3 regions of the Nonomuraea sp. bgisy101 genome follow, and region 3 is predicted to be linked to each of the others. Evidence: riboswitches for the same ligand, from Rfam matches in the RefSeq annotation. Region 3 holds a riboswitch; each other region holds the start of a gene.
The links. A riboswitch is a leader RNA that binds a small molecule or an ion and turns the genes downstream of it on or off. The one in region 3 is predicted to bind thiamine pyrophosphate.
Positions count from the first base shown of each region.

Region 1: linked by a shared signal. The riboswitch ahead of AC3EO4_RS21260 (purine-cytosine permease family protein) and the one ahead of thiO (glycine oxidase ThiO) in region 3 are both predicted to bind thiamine pyrophosphate.
Region 2: linked by a shared signal. The riboswitch ahead of thiC (phosphomethylpyrimidine synthase ThiC) and the one ahead of thiO (glycine oxidase ThiO) in region 3 are both predicted to bind thiamine pyrophosphate.

Region 1 covers NZ_JBYITD010000010.1:289,391-293,441, reverse strand. The annotation lists gene AC3EO4_RS21270 (hypothetical protein) at 1-77, shown strand, start outside; gene AC3EO4_RS21265 (MrcB family domain-containing protein) at 236-1,312, opposite strand; TPP riboswitch at 2,154-2,266, shown strand; gene AC3EO4_RS21260 (purine-cytosine permease family protein) at 2,257-3,597, shown strand; gene AC3EO4_RS21255 (methylated-DNA--[protein]-cysteine S-methyltransferase) at 3,594-4,051, opposite strand, start outside.
Region 2 covers NZ_JBYITD010000005.1:163,291-167,341, forward strand. The annotation lists gene AC3EO4_RS11435 (serine hydrolase domain-containing protein) at 1-174, shown strand, start outside; gene thiC (phosphomethylpyrimidine synthase ThiC) at 323-2,005, opposite strand; TPP riboswitch at 1,998-2,108, opposite strand; gene clsA (cardiolipin synthase ClsA) at 2,250-2,879, shown strand; gene AC3EO4_RS11450 (sugar phosphate nucleotidyltransferase) at 2,884-4,051, shown strand, end outside.
Region 3 covers NZ_JBYITD010000001.1:354,229-358,279, forward strand. The annotation lists gene AC3EO4_RS01680 (thiazole synthase) at 182-937, opposite strand; gene thiS (sulfur carrier protein ThiS) at 930-1,130, opposite strand; gene thiO (glycine oxidase ThiO) at 1,130-2,242, opposite strand; TPP riboswitch at 2,231-2,346, opposite strand; gene AC3EO4_RS01695 (NAD(P)/FAD-dependent oxidoreductase) at 2,404-3,573, shown strand; gene AC3EO4_RS01700 (Rv2175c family DNA-binding protein) at 3,604-3,978, shown strand; gene thiE (thiamine phosphate synthase) at 3,956-4,051, shown strand, end outside.

The DNA.
Region 1 (4,051 bases), on a different contig from region 3:
AGAACCTGCGCGAGCACGCGGCTGCAAACATCCTGCCTGCCCACCCGTGCGCGCTGGGACACACGGGCTGCGTGTAGCCCCCGCTACCAGGAAGAACGCCCTCCGGGTCGGTGATCCGGAGGGCGTTCTTCATGTCGGTGTAACCAGAACAGTAACCATTGAGGCCCTGTGAAACCGCTTGGCCAGCCGGATCGTCTCTCGCTCCGACCGGCGCCGAGCAGGCTTACCGTGGCGTCTAACCCAGACCTACGGCCCTTGCCGAGGGTGATCCTTTCCACGTAGTCCCCTCGCGCCACACAGCGGCGATCCCGAGAGATTCGAGCAAGTCTTCGCAGGCTTCGCCGATGGACTCGTTGAAAACAGCCATCACCTTCACCTGATCCCGACGGCCCTCGTAGAGGAAGTGCCGGTAAGACATGAGCTGACCGATCGCTTCCCGGGTGGCGCCGACTGCATCGCCGCGGCGGACCATCTTGACTTCGATCAGCCATTCTTCGCCGTTGTGAATAACAGTCATGTCCCGAGGGTGGACCCGAGTGTTGGGTGACAGTCCTCGGGCTTGGAGGAGGTTGCCGTACTCCTTCAGAATGCGCTCGTGCGTGCGACTCTTGACGATGGTCCGACCGGTGATGGTGGCGACGTAGTCAGCGGAGCTCTTGGGTTTGAAGAGCGCGGGTTCGGCCGGCGGTAGATCGTCTGGCGGGCGAACGGTGGTCACGATCGTTTCTGGCGTGGTCTGCCGGATGGCCTCTCGTGTGACCAACGCTTCCTGATAGAGCTGGATGAAGTGACCAAGGTCGTCAACCATGGTGGCTTCGTCGGGCAAGTCCGAGAGCTTGTAGGTCTTGGCCACGATGTTGCCGAACTCGTAGTGCCGGGGGAGGGGCTCCTTCGTCTGAAGGTTGATCGCGGGCTCTAGGCCAGTGGTGAGAGCAGTGGGCAACGCCGCGCGGATCGCGTCGGCTTGCTCCTTAAGACGTCGCCTCCCTTCTTTAGTCCTGTAGCGGTCGATGAGCTCGGTTACGCCCTGATTCAGGCTGAGCGCGACGCTCTGCATGTCTTGGGCGAACAGGTACACCACGTACATGCCGTGTCGGGCAGTATCAGTCTCGTCGGGGTCGAAGACGGAGATCCAAGGGACGTTTGCAGCGGCCCCTTTGCCGCCGCTGCCCTCTGCGGTGTAGCCCGGTGGCACCCACTGAAGGATTGTCTTGCCGGCTTGCCTGAGGAGTTGTTGTGCTTCTCCGGTCATACGGAGCGAGCGGTCGTAGGTCTCGCCGATGCGACCGATGAGCCAACGCAGTTCCACCACGTGAACTCCCTGTAGTCGGGGGATGACGGCAACTGTAGATCGTCGGACCGACAAAGTTGATCGCATTGGACGGGGGCATCTGGGACGCGTTCGGGCGCCGTCATGTAATGCACGAACCGCAGGTCAAAGGCTGAGTCGGTTTGAGCGTCGCCGGTTCCAGTCAGCCTGGCCGCCATATCCAGGTAGTCAGCCACCTTGGGATATTCGGTTCGGAGCCGTTGTTCGTCCTCCAGGAGCGCGGTGAGTTCATCCCATCGTTGGGCCGTCATGGTCAGCTCAGCCATGTGCCCAAGCTTCTCGCACCACGCCCGCCCATGCCATGCGTTCTGGCAGGGCCTTTGCGAGACGCGAGGCAGGAAGCTGTCCCCGCTGTCCCCGCTGTCCCCGACCGGGTGTTGACCAGGGAAAACATACGAACAAGAGCGGGGACACTGTCGGGACGTGCTGTCCCCGCTGTCCCCTTTCAGGCGGAACACCTGAGAGAGGCGCTTCGCGCGTCGAACAGCGCTTCGCGCATGGGCTGAAACACTGGGGGGGCACGGCGAGACGCCCCCAGTGTTTCAGCCCATGATCCGCGCGGAGCGCGGCTAGCGAGACGAGCGAAGCGCCGTTCTTCCGGCCTGATGGCCTCGACATCCTCCGCCGGGCCTTACTGCAAAAGACCTGCTCAGGTGCACTGTTGTACAGCCAGAAAGTACAGCTACCGCCACGGATGTAGCTGTACTTCTGCGGACGTTGACGGACTATCCCAGCAAGGTGGATCTAGGCACCCCAGGGTGGCCGAACGCGCGCCTATGGGGCATCATGGGGGCCGCGAGCTGGGCATCCCCAGCTCTGAATATCAACTGAACGCGGGAGCTTGGGGCAACCAGGCTGAGAGGGCAACTACCGCTGTTGCCGACCGCATGAACCTGTCCGGGTAATGCCGGCGTAGGGAGCGTGTGATGACGCACGTCGTCGATCCGAAGCATGCCGAAGTACCGCTGACCCTCGACGAGGCCCCGCCGAGAACGCTGGGCGTCCTCGACCAGGGCGCCTTCTGGGCCAACCTCGGGGTCAGCCTCCTCGGCTTCTCCTTCGCCCTCTTCCTCATCAATCCGCTGCTCGACGACAACCCGCTGACCATGACCGCCGCGGTCACCGCCACCGTCGTCGGCAGCCTCGTCGGAACCGCCATGGTCGGTCTGGCCGCCATCCCCGGCGTCCAGACGGGGAAACCGGCGATGGTGCTGCTCAGAGGCCTGTTCGGGGCCAGGCTGTCCTACGTCCCGACCGTGCTCAACATCATCCAGATGCTCGGATGGGGCGCGTTCGAGCTGTGGGTCATCTCCATGGGCGCCCAGGCGATCTTCGGTGACGCCGTGCCGTACGCGGTCTGGGTGGTCGTCGCGGGTGCGATCACCACGGGACTGACGATCTACCCGCTCGGCGCGATCAGGCTGATCAGGCGGGTCGTCACGGTCGGGGTGATCATCTCGACCGTCTGGTTCGCGGTGACGCTCCTGCAGAGCGCCCCCGTGCAGACCGGCGGCAGCTGGGACGCCTTCGCTCCCGCCGTCGACTTCGTCATCGCGCTGTCGGTCTCCTGGGTGCCGCTGGCCGCCGACTTCGCCAGGCACTCGCGCAGCAGCTCGGCCGCCTTCACCGGTGTGGTGAGCGGCTACACGATCGCGCAGGTCGCGTGCCTGGCCATCGGCGTCTACGCGGTCGCGATCGCCGGGCACGACGCCGTGCTCAACGACCCGACCGCGGTCTTCGGCCCGTTCGTCGCCGCACCCCTGGGCGCGCTGTTCTTCGGCGTCCTGGTGCTGCGCGAGACCGACCAGTCGTTCGCGAACGTCTACTCCGTGGCCATGTCGCTGCAGAACCTCATGCCCCGCGTCGACCGGCGCCTGTTCTCGGTGGCGATCGGCGTGCTGACCATCGGCGTGGCGCTCCTCGTCGACGTCAACTCCTACAGCGCCTTCCTCAGCATCATCGGCGCCGTGTTCGTGCCGATGCTCGGCGTGCTCGTGGTCGACTACTTCGTGCTCGGCACCGCCAGGACCTGGGACACCAGCGAGAACGCCCCTTCCCGCTGGCTCATGATCATCCCGTGGGCGCTCGGGTTCTGCGCGTGGTGGCTGCTGGCAGCGCCGTCCACGATCCCGTGGTGGGCGGCGATCTGGGACGGCGCCCGCGCGGCGCTCGGCTTCACCCGCCAGCCGTGGATGAGCGCGGCCGTGGGAGCCTTCCTGGTCGCGGGCCTGGTCACCCTGGCCATCGGCCGGGTACGGCGGCGCTAGCCCTCGACGCGCAGCAGGCGTTCGAGCGCGGTGGCGCCTCCGGGGTAGCCGTCGCGATCGGCGACCCGGTGGCAGGGCACGATCACGCACACCGGGTTGCCGTTGAGCGCGCTGCCCACCGCGTGGAGCGCCTGCGGCCGTCCGATGCGGGCCGCCAGCTCGCGCGTGGTGGTGCCGGTGCCGTACGGCACGGCCATCGTCATCTGCAGGAGGGTACGCGCGAACGGTGTGGCCAGCTGTAGGTCGACGGGGGCGGTGAAGGCGCGCAGGCGCCTGGAGAAGTAGGCGTCGAGCTCGCGCCGCACCGGGTCGAGGCGGCGCGGGTCGGGGCCCACGAGGCCGCCGACCGCCCGAGAGACCCGCTCGAAGACCGCGTGCTCGTCGTCGAAGCTGCAGGCGACGACGCCCTTGCCCGTCACCGCGAGCACGAGCGTCCCCACCGCGCCGTCGTAGG
Region 2 (4,051 bases), on a different contig from region 3:
GGCGGCAGGCAGGCCTCGTCCGGCATCAACACGACCTGGCACCCGGGGGCCGAGGCGGGCACGCAGGCCTGGGCCGCGCACACCGTGGGCGCCGTGTGCGGGACCACCGGCAGGTTCACGGCCACCGACGCCAAGAATCTGCTGCTCGACGCGAGCGCGCCCGTGAAGCGCTGACCTCAGGCGTACCCCGGCCTCGTGACCCCGGTCTCGCGGTCCCGGTCTCGCGGTCCCGGCCTCCCGGTCCAGGGACCGCTACGACGGCCGGCCCGCGCCGCCCGGCCCCTGCGGCAGGCGGCGCGGGCGTTCCGCGGCAGGTCGGGCCTCAGCGCCGCTCGGGAAGCGGCAGGTAGATCTCGCCGCCGCCGCGCACGAACTCCTCCGCCTTCTCCCGCATCCCCGCCTGCGCCCGCAGGTCGTGGGAGATCCGCATCGAGCAGAACTTCGGCCCGCACATCGAGCAGAAGTGCGCCGTCTTGGCCGGGGTCGCGGGCAGCGTCTCGTCGTGGAAGGCCCGCGCGGTGTCAGGGTCCAGTGAAAGGTCGAACTGGTCCTCCCACCGGAACTCGAACCGCGCATCCGACAGCGCGTCGTCCCACGCCTGCGCCCCCGGGTGCCCCTTGGCCAGGTCCGCGGCGTGCGCGGCGATCTTGTAGGTGATGACGCCGGTCTTGACGTCGTCCTTGTCGGGCAGGCCGAGGTGCTCCTTCGGGGTGACATAGCAGAGCATCGCCGTGCCGTACCAGCCGATCATGGCCGCGCCGATGCCCGAGGTGATGTGGTCGTAGCCGGGCGCGATGTCGGTGACCAGGGGACCGAGGGTGTAGAAGGGGGCGTCGTCGCAGAGCTCGCGCTGCAGCTCCACGTTCTCCTTGATCTTGTGCATCGGTACGTGGCCCGGACCTTCGATCATGACCTGCACGTCGTGCGCGTGAGCGATCTTGGTGAGCTCGCCCAGCGTGCGCAGCTCGGCGAACTGCGCCTCGTCGTTGGCGTCGGCGATCGAGCCCGGCCGCAGCCCGTCGCCCAGTGAGAAGGCGACGTCGTAGGAGGCGAGGATGTCGCACATCTCCTCGAAGTGCTCGTACAGGAAGCTCTCGCGGTGGTGTGCCAGGCACCATGCCGCCATGATCGAGCCGCCGCGGGAGACGATGCCCGTCTTGCGGCCGACGGTGAGCGGCACGTACGCCAGCCGCACCCCCGCGTGGACGGTGACGTAGTCGACGCCCTGCTCGCACTGCTCGATGAGCGTGTCGCGGTAGACCTCCCACGACAGGTGCGCGGCGACCCCGTTGACCTTCTCCAGGGCCTGGTAGAGGGGGACGGTGCCGATCGGGACGGGCGAGTTGCGGATGATCCACTCGCGGGTGGTGTGGATGTCGCGGCCCGTCGACAGGTCCATGACGGTGTCGGCGCCCCAGCGGATGGCCCAGGTCATCTTCTCCACCTCCTCCTCGACGGAGGAGGTGATGGCGGAGTTGCCGATGTTGGCATTGATCTTGACGAGGAAGTTCCTGCCGATGATCATCGGCTCGCTCTCGGGGTGGTTGACGTTGGCGGGGATGATCGCCCTGCCCGCGGCCACCTCCGCGCGGACGAATTCGGGGTCCACGCCCTCCCTGACGGCGACGAACTCCATCTCCCTGGTCACCACGCCCCTGCGGGCGTAGGCGAGCTGGGTGACGGGCGCGCCCGCGGCCCTGAGGGGGTCGCGGCGCTCGCCGGCGAACAGGTTCGCGCCCGCCCGCTTCCAGGCCGCCTGGTCGCGGTAGCCGTCGTCGATGGGCTTGACGTGGCGGCCGCCGTACCTGGCGACGTCGCCGCGGTCGAGGATCCACTGTTCGCGAAGGGGGCGCAGGCCGCGGGTGACGTCGGTCTCCACGCTGGGGTCGGTGTAGGGGCCGGAGGTGTCGTAGACGGTGAAGGATCCGCCGTCGCTCAGCTCGATCCGGCGTGCCGGGACCCTGAGATCGCCCTGGTAGATCTTGGAAAAACGCGCGCCACTCATCGCGCAAACTCCCTTCGCCGGCATTACCCGGAGCAGGTTCTGGCGGTCGGCGGCTGTAGCCGTCCTCTCAGCCCGGTCACACCGGGCTCCCGCGTTGGTCGGCGCAACCGTAACCCGATCACCGGGGGGCCGCGCAACCCCCGGCTTCTTCGGATGCCCGAAATGCCGCGGCGGTCCGCGAGCGGATCCATCGGGCCACGGCGCGGCAGCGTGCGCTGGTCGGCGACGCAGTAGGGTCGCAAGCGTGAGCGAAACTTCCGCCCCTTCGTCAGCGGAGGACCGGATCTGGACGGTTCCTAACCTGCTGAGCTTCCTGCGTCTCCTCGGTGTGCCCGTGTTCCTTTGGCTGGTTCTCGGACCCAAGGCGGACGGCTGGGCGATCGGGCTGCTCATGGTGGCGGGGTTCACCGACTGGCTCGACGGCAAGATCGCCCGCGCCTGGAACCAGACCAGCAGGCTGGGCCGCCTCATCGACCCGGCCGCCGACAAGCTCTATGTCTTCGCCACCCTCCTCGGCCTGGTGCTCAGGGAGGTGATCCCGTGGTGGCTGGTCGCGATCATCCTGGCACGGGAAATCTTCGTCGGATGTTTCTTCCCCGTGCTCCGCAAATACGGCTACAAGGCACTGCCTGTGCATTTTCTTGGCAAAGCGGCCATGGCCAATCTGATGTACGCCTTCCCGCTGCTCTTCCTGGCCTCGCACACCGGCTCCTGGTATGCCGATATTGCGAGGATTATCGGATGGGCGTTCGCCATTTGGGGAACGGGTCTGTACTGGTGGGCAGGCGTGTTGTATGTGGTACAGGTGCGCCAGCTCGTCACCGCTGCCAAGGGGGAGCTGCGCGAACCCGGGCAAACTGCGACGAAGGAGTGATCGGGTGAAGGCGGTCGTCATGGCAGGCGGGGAGGGCACGAGGTTGCGGCCGATGACCGCGAACCAGCCCAAACCCCTGCTTCCTGTGGTCAACCGCCCGATCATGGAACACGTGCTCCGGTTGCTGCGGAAACACGGCCTGACCGAGACCGTGGTCACGGTCCAGTTCCTTGCCGCGCTGGTGCGCAGCTACTTCGGCGACGGCGACGAACTGGGCATGCGCCTGCACTACGCCACGGAAGACCTTCCCCTCGGTACGGCGGGCAGCGTCAAGAACGCCGCCGACAAACTCCGCGACGACCGCTTCCTCGTCATTTCCGGCGACGCTCTGACCGATATCGATTTATCGGACATGATCCGGTTTCATCGGGAGAATTCGGCCCTCGTCACTATCGGTCTGACGCGCGTCCCCAACCCGCTCGAGTTCGGGATCATCATCGTCGACGATCAGGGCAGGGTGCAGCGTTTCCTCGAAAAGCCCACCTGGGGCCAGGTCTTCTCCGACACGGTGAACACCGGCATCTACGTCATGGAGCCCGAAGTCCTCGACGACGTCCCCGCGGGAGAGGCCGTCGACTGGTCCTCTGACGTCTTCCCCCGCCTGCTCGAACGCGGCGCGCCCATCTACGGCTACGTCTCCGACTGCTACTGGGAGGACGTCGGCACCCACGAGAGCTACCTGAAGGCCCAGGCGGACGCGCTGTCAGGGCGGGTCAAGCTCGACGTCGGCGGCTTCGAGATGTCGCCGGGCGTCTGGGTGGGCGAGGGCGCCGAGGTGGACCCCGAGGCCGTGCTCAAGGGCCCGCTGCTCATCGGCGACTACGTCAAGATCGAGGCGGGCGCCGAGCTGCGCGAGTACACCGTGCTCGGCAGCAACGCCGTCGTGCGCGAGGGCGCCTTCCTGCACCGCGCCGTGGTCCACGACAACGTCTACATCGGTCCGGGCGCCCACCTGCGCGGCTGCGTCATCGGCAAGAACACCGACCTGATGACCGGCGCCCGCATCGAGGAGAACGCCGTCGTCGGTGACGAGTGCGTCATCGAGGCCGAGGCGTACGTCTCCAGCGGCGTCAAGGTCTACCCCTTCAAGACCGTCGAGGCGGGCGCGGTCGTCAACACCAGCGTCATCTGGGAGTCGCGCGGCCAGCGCAGCCTGTTCGGCCCCCGCGGCG
Region 3 (4,051 bases):
GCTTCTCCGCCTCTCGTCGGCAACCCCGGACGGGCGCACCGCCGCGCCTGCCATCCCCGCCGGCCCGCGGGGCAGAGGGAGGGGACGGCGCGGTCTTCTCGAGGAGACCGGCGGCCGGCGGGGCTTCCGGAGGGAGCAGGAGGGCCGTGCTCTGAAAGATCGCCGGGGTCGGAGGGCGGGGTCAGAGGGTGGTCGGGGAGGACGCCTCGGCGTAGCGGCGGCGGGGGATTCGGCCCGCCTGGCGGGCCAGCCGTCCCGCCTGCACCGCGGCGCGCATCGCCGATGCCATCAGCTCGGGCCGCTGCGCCCGGGTGACCGCCGTCGCCAGCAGCACGGCGTCGCAGCCGAGCTCCATCGCCAGCGCCGCGTCGCTCGCCGTGCCGATGCCCGCGTCGAGGATCACCGGCACCGAGGCGGCCTCCACGATCAGCTCGATGTTGTGCGGGTTGCGGATGCCGAGCCCCGAGCCGATCGGCGCGCCCAGCGGCATCACCGCCGCGCACCCGGCCTGCTCCAGCCGCCGCGCCAGCGCCGGGTCGTCCCCGATGTACGGCAGGACCACGAACCCGTCGGCCACCAGCCGCTCGGCCGCGTCGAACGTCTCGATCGGATCGGGCAGCAGCGTCCGCTCGTCGTTGATGACCTCGAGCTTGACCCAGTTCGTGCCCAGCGCCTCGCGGGCCAGCCGCGCCGTCAGCACCGCCTCACCCGCCGTGAAGCACCCCGCGGTGTTCGGCAGGACCTTGATCTGGCGCGAGCGCAGCACGTCGAGGACCGAGCCCCTGGCGCCGGGGTCGAGGCGGCGCATGGCGACGGTGGTCAGCTCGGTGCCGGAGGCGACCAGCGCCTGGTCGAGCACCTCGAGGGAGGGCGCGCCTCCGGTGCCCATGATGAGCCTGGAGGAGAACTTCTCTCCGGCGATGATCAGCTCATCCACCCTGCACCGCCGTGAGGATCTCGATCCTGTCGCGGTCGGCCAGCGCCGTGGTCGCCCACGTACCCCTGGTGACCACCTCGTCGTTGACCGCCACGGCCACGCCCGTGGTCTGGGACGTCAGCCGCTGGACGGCCTGGGCCACGGTGGTGCCGTCGGGCACGTCGTGCGCGGCCCCGTTGATCGTCACGTGCATCAGATACTTCCTTGTCCGGCTGTCTGGAACCGCTGCGGCGAGCACAGGGCGGCCAGGTCGCCCTCCTCGCCCTGGAGGAGCGCGGTGGTGAGAGGGGACAGCAGCACGCCGCCCCTGTGGTGTCCGGTGGCCAGGGTGAGGCCGGGGCCGTACGGGCCGATGAGCGGCAGGTTGTCGGGGGTGCACGGCCGCAGGCCCGCCTCGATGTCGGCCACCTGCAGCTCGGTGACGCCGGGGACCAGTTCCCTCGCGTCGCGCAGCAGCTCGTACAGGCCGCCGGCCGTCACCCGGGTGTCGAAGCCGAGCTCTTCCTGGGTGGCGCCGACGACCAGCTCGCCGTCACCGCGCGGCACCAGGTAGACGGGCGAGCCGTGGACCATGCCGCGCACGCATCTGCCCAGCAGAGGGGAGGGCGAGCGCAGGCGCATGATCTGGCCCTTGACAGGGCGCACGGGCAGGCCGGCCAGGCCGCCGCTCCACGCGCCCGCCGCCAGCACGACCCGGTCGCCGAGCACGACGTCGCCGGCGCCCGTCTTCTCGTCAGGGGCCAGCCGTACGCCCACCACGGCCGTGCCGTCGCGGACCAGCTCTGTCACGCGCCGCCGTTCCACAGGGACGCCGGACCGCTCCAGGGCGGCCAGCAGGGCCGCGGTGACGCGCCTGGGGTCCACCCACGCGTCGCCCTCGGCGAGCACGCCACCTCTGACCGACGGCGCCAGCATCGGCTCCAGGCGGCGGCACTCGCGCCCCGTCAGCCGCCGCACCGGCAGCCCGAGCTTGTCCATGAACGCCGCCAGCTCCTCGAGCGCCGCCATGTCGTCGGCGCCGAAGGCGAGGTCCATGGTGCCCTGCGTGCGGTAGTCGAGGGCGAGCCCGCTGTCGGCCTCCAGCTCGGCGGCGAAGGCGGGCCAGCGTTCGAGGGCCGCCAGCCCCAGCCTGAGCAGCGGCTCCTCGGTGTAGGACACCTCGCTGACCGGGGCCAGCATGCCGGCGGCCGCGTGAGAGGCGCCCGAGGCCGGGGCCGGGTCGATCACCGTGACCCGGGCGCCCGAGCGGGCCAGACGCCAGGCGACGGACAGGCCCACCACGCCGCCGCCCACGATCAGATCCATCTCGCTCCCTTCGCCGGCATGATCCGGATCAGGTGTCTTGCGGTCGAAGGCCCTTCGAAGCCTTCCTCTCAGCCCGGTACGGCCGGACTCCCGCGCGTCTTCTCCGAACAAGCCTACTCATGGCCCGGACCCTGGTCGCCGGCGGTGGATTGGTTAAGGTCATGAGCGTGAATCATGTCGTGGTTGTGGGCGCGGGACTGGCAGGCATACGCAGCGTCGAGGCCCTCAGGTCTCGCGGATTCAGCGGCAGGATCACGCTGATCGGGGAGGAGCGGCACCGGCCCTACGACCGTCCGCCCCTGTCGAAGGCCGTGCTGCTCGGCACCGCCGACTCCAGCTTCGTCGACTCCGATCTCGACGCCATGGACGTGGAGCACAGGCCGGGGGTGTCGGCCAAGGGGCTGCGCGACGGCGTGGTGGAGACGACCGAGGGCGAGATCTCCTACGACGGCCTGGTCATCGCCACGGGAGCCGAGCCGATCAGGCTCCACGGCGAGGGCCGCCAGCACGTGCTGCGCACCCTCGACGACGCCCTGACCCTGCGCGCCCTGCTGGTCGAGAACGCCAAGGTCACGATCATCGGGGCGAGCTGGATCGGCGCCGAGGTGGCCACGGCCGCGCGCAGGGCGGGCTGCGAGATCACGGTCCTGGAGGCGGGTCCCACGCCGCTCTCGCACGTGGTCGGCCGCGAGGTGGGCGCCGACACCATCCCCTGGTACGAGGGGATGGACCTACGGCTCGACACCATGGTCGCCTCCGTCGACGAGGGAGGGGTGTCGCTGGTCAACGGCGGTTTCGTCGAGGCCGACGTGGTGGTGGCGGGCATCGGCGTCCGCCCGGCGGTCGAGTGGCTCGCGGGCTCCGACATCGACCTGCACAACGGGGTCGTCACCGACGAGCACCTGAGGACCTCCCTGCCGAACGTCGTCGCCGTCGGCGACTGCGCCGCGTGGTGGTCGCGCCGCTTCCACACCAGACTGCGGGTGGAGCACTGGGACACCGCGCTCAACGCCCCCGAGGTCGCCGTGGCGACGCTGCTGGGCGACGACGCCGTGTACGATCCGGTCCCGTACTTCTGGTCGGAGCAGTTCGGCCACATGGTGCAGTACGCGGGCCACCACGCGGGCGCGCGCCTGCTGCGCCGTGGCGATCCCACGGCGGCCAAGTGGTCGGTCTGCTGGTTGACAGACGAAGACAGGCTCGCGGGGGTGCTGACGGTCAACAAGCCCCGCGACCTCGTCCAGGGCCGGAGGATCATCGAGTCAGGGCAGCGCATGGACCCCCTCAGACTGGAAGATCCCGAGGTCGCGATACGTGACTGTGTAGTTTGAAGATGGATGCGATGTGGTAGTGGTGGATTCGTGACGCTTTCTGTTGCGCAGATAGACCGGGAAACGGACCAGCTCGTGGGTGAGTGGCTGACGCTCCCCGAAGTGGCCGACCGCCTCGACCTCACGATCGGGCGGGCCAAGCAGCTCCTGAAGGACCACAAGCTCCTCGGCGTACGGCGGGGCTCCGGCGGCCCTCAGGTCCCAGCGGTGTTCCTCGACGGCAAGGACGTGGTGAAGGGCCTGTCCGGCACGCTCATGCTCCTGCTGGACGCGGGTTACGACGACGTCGAGGCGATGCGCTGGCTGTTCACTCCCGACGAGTCCCTGCCCGGCTCGCCCATCGACGCGATCAAGGCCGGTCGCCACACCGAGGTCAAGCGGCGTGCCCAGGCGCTCGGTTTCTGAGGCCAGGCTCTACCTCTGCACCGACGGCAGGAGGGAGCGCGGCGACCTGGCCGACTTCCTCGACGCGGTGCTG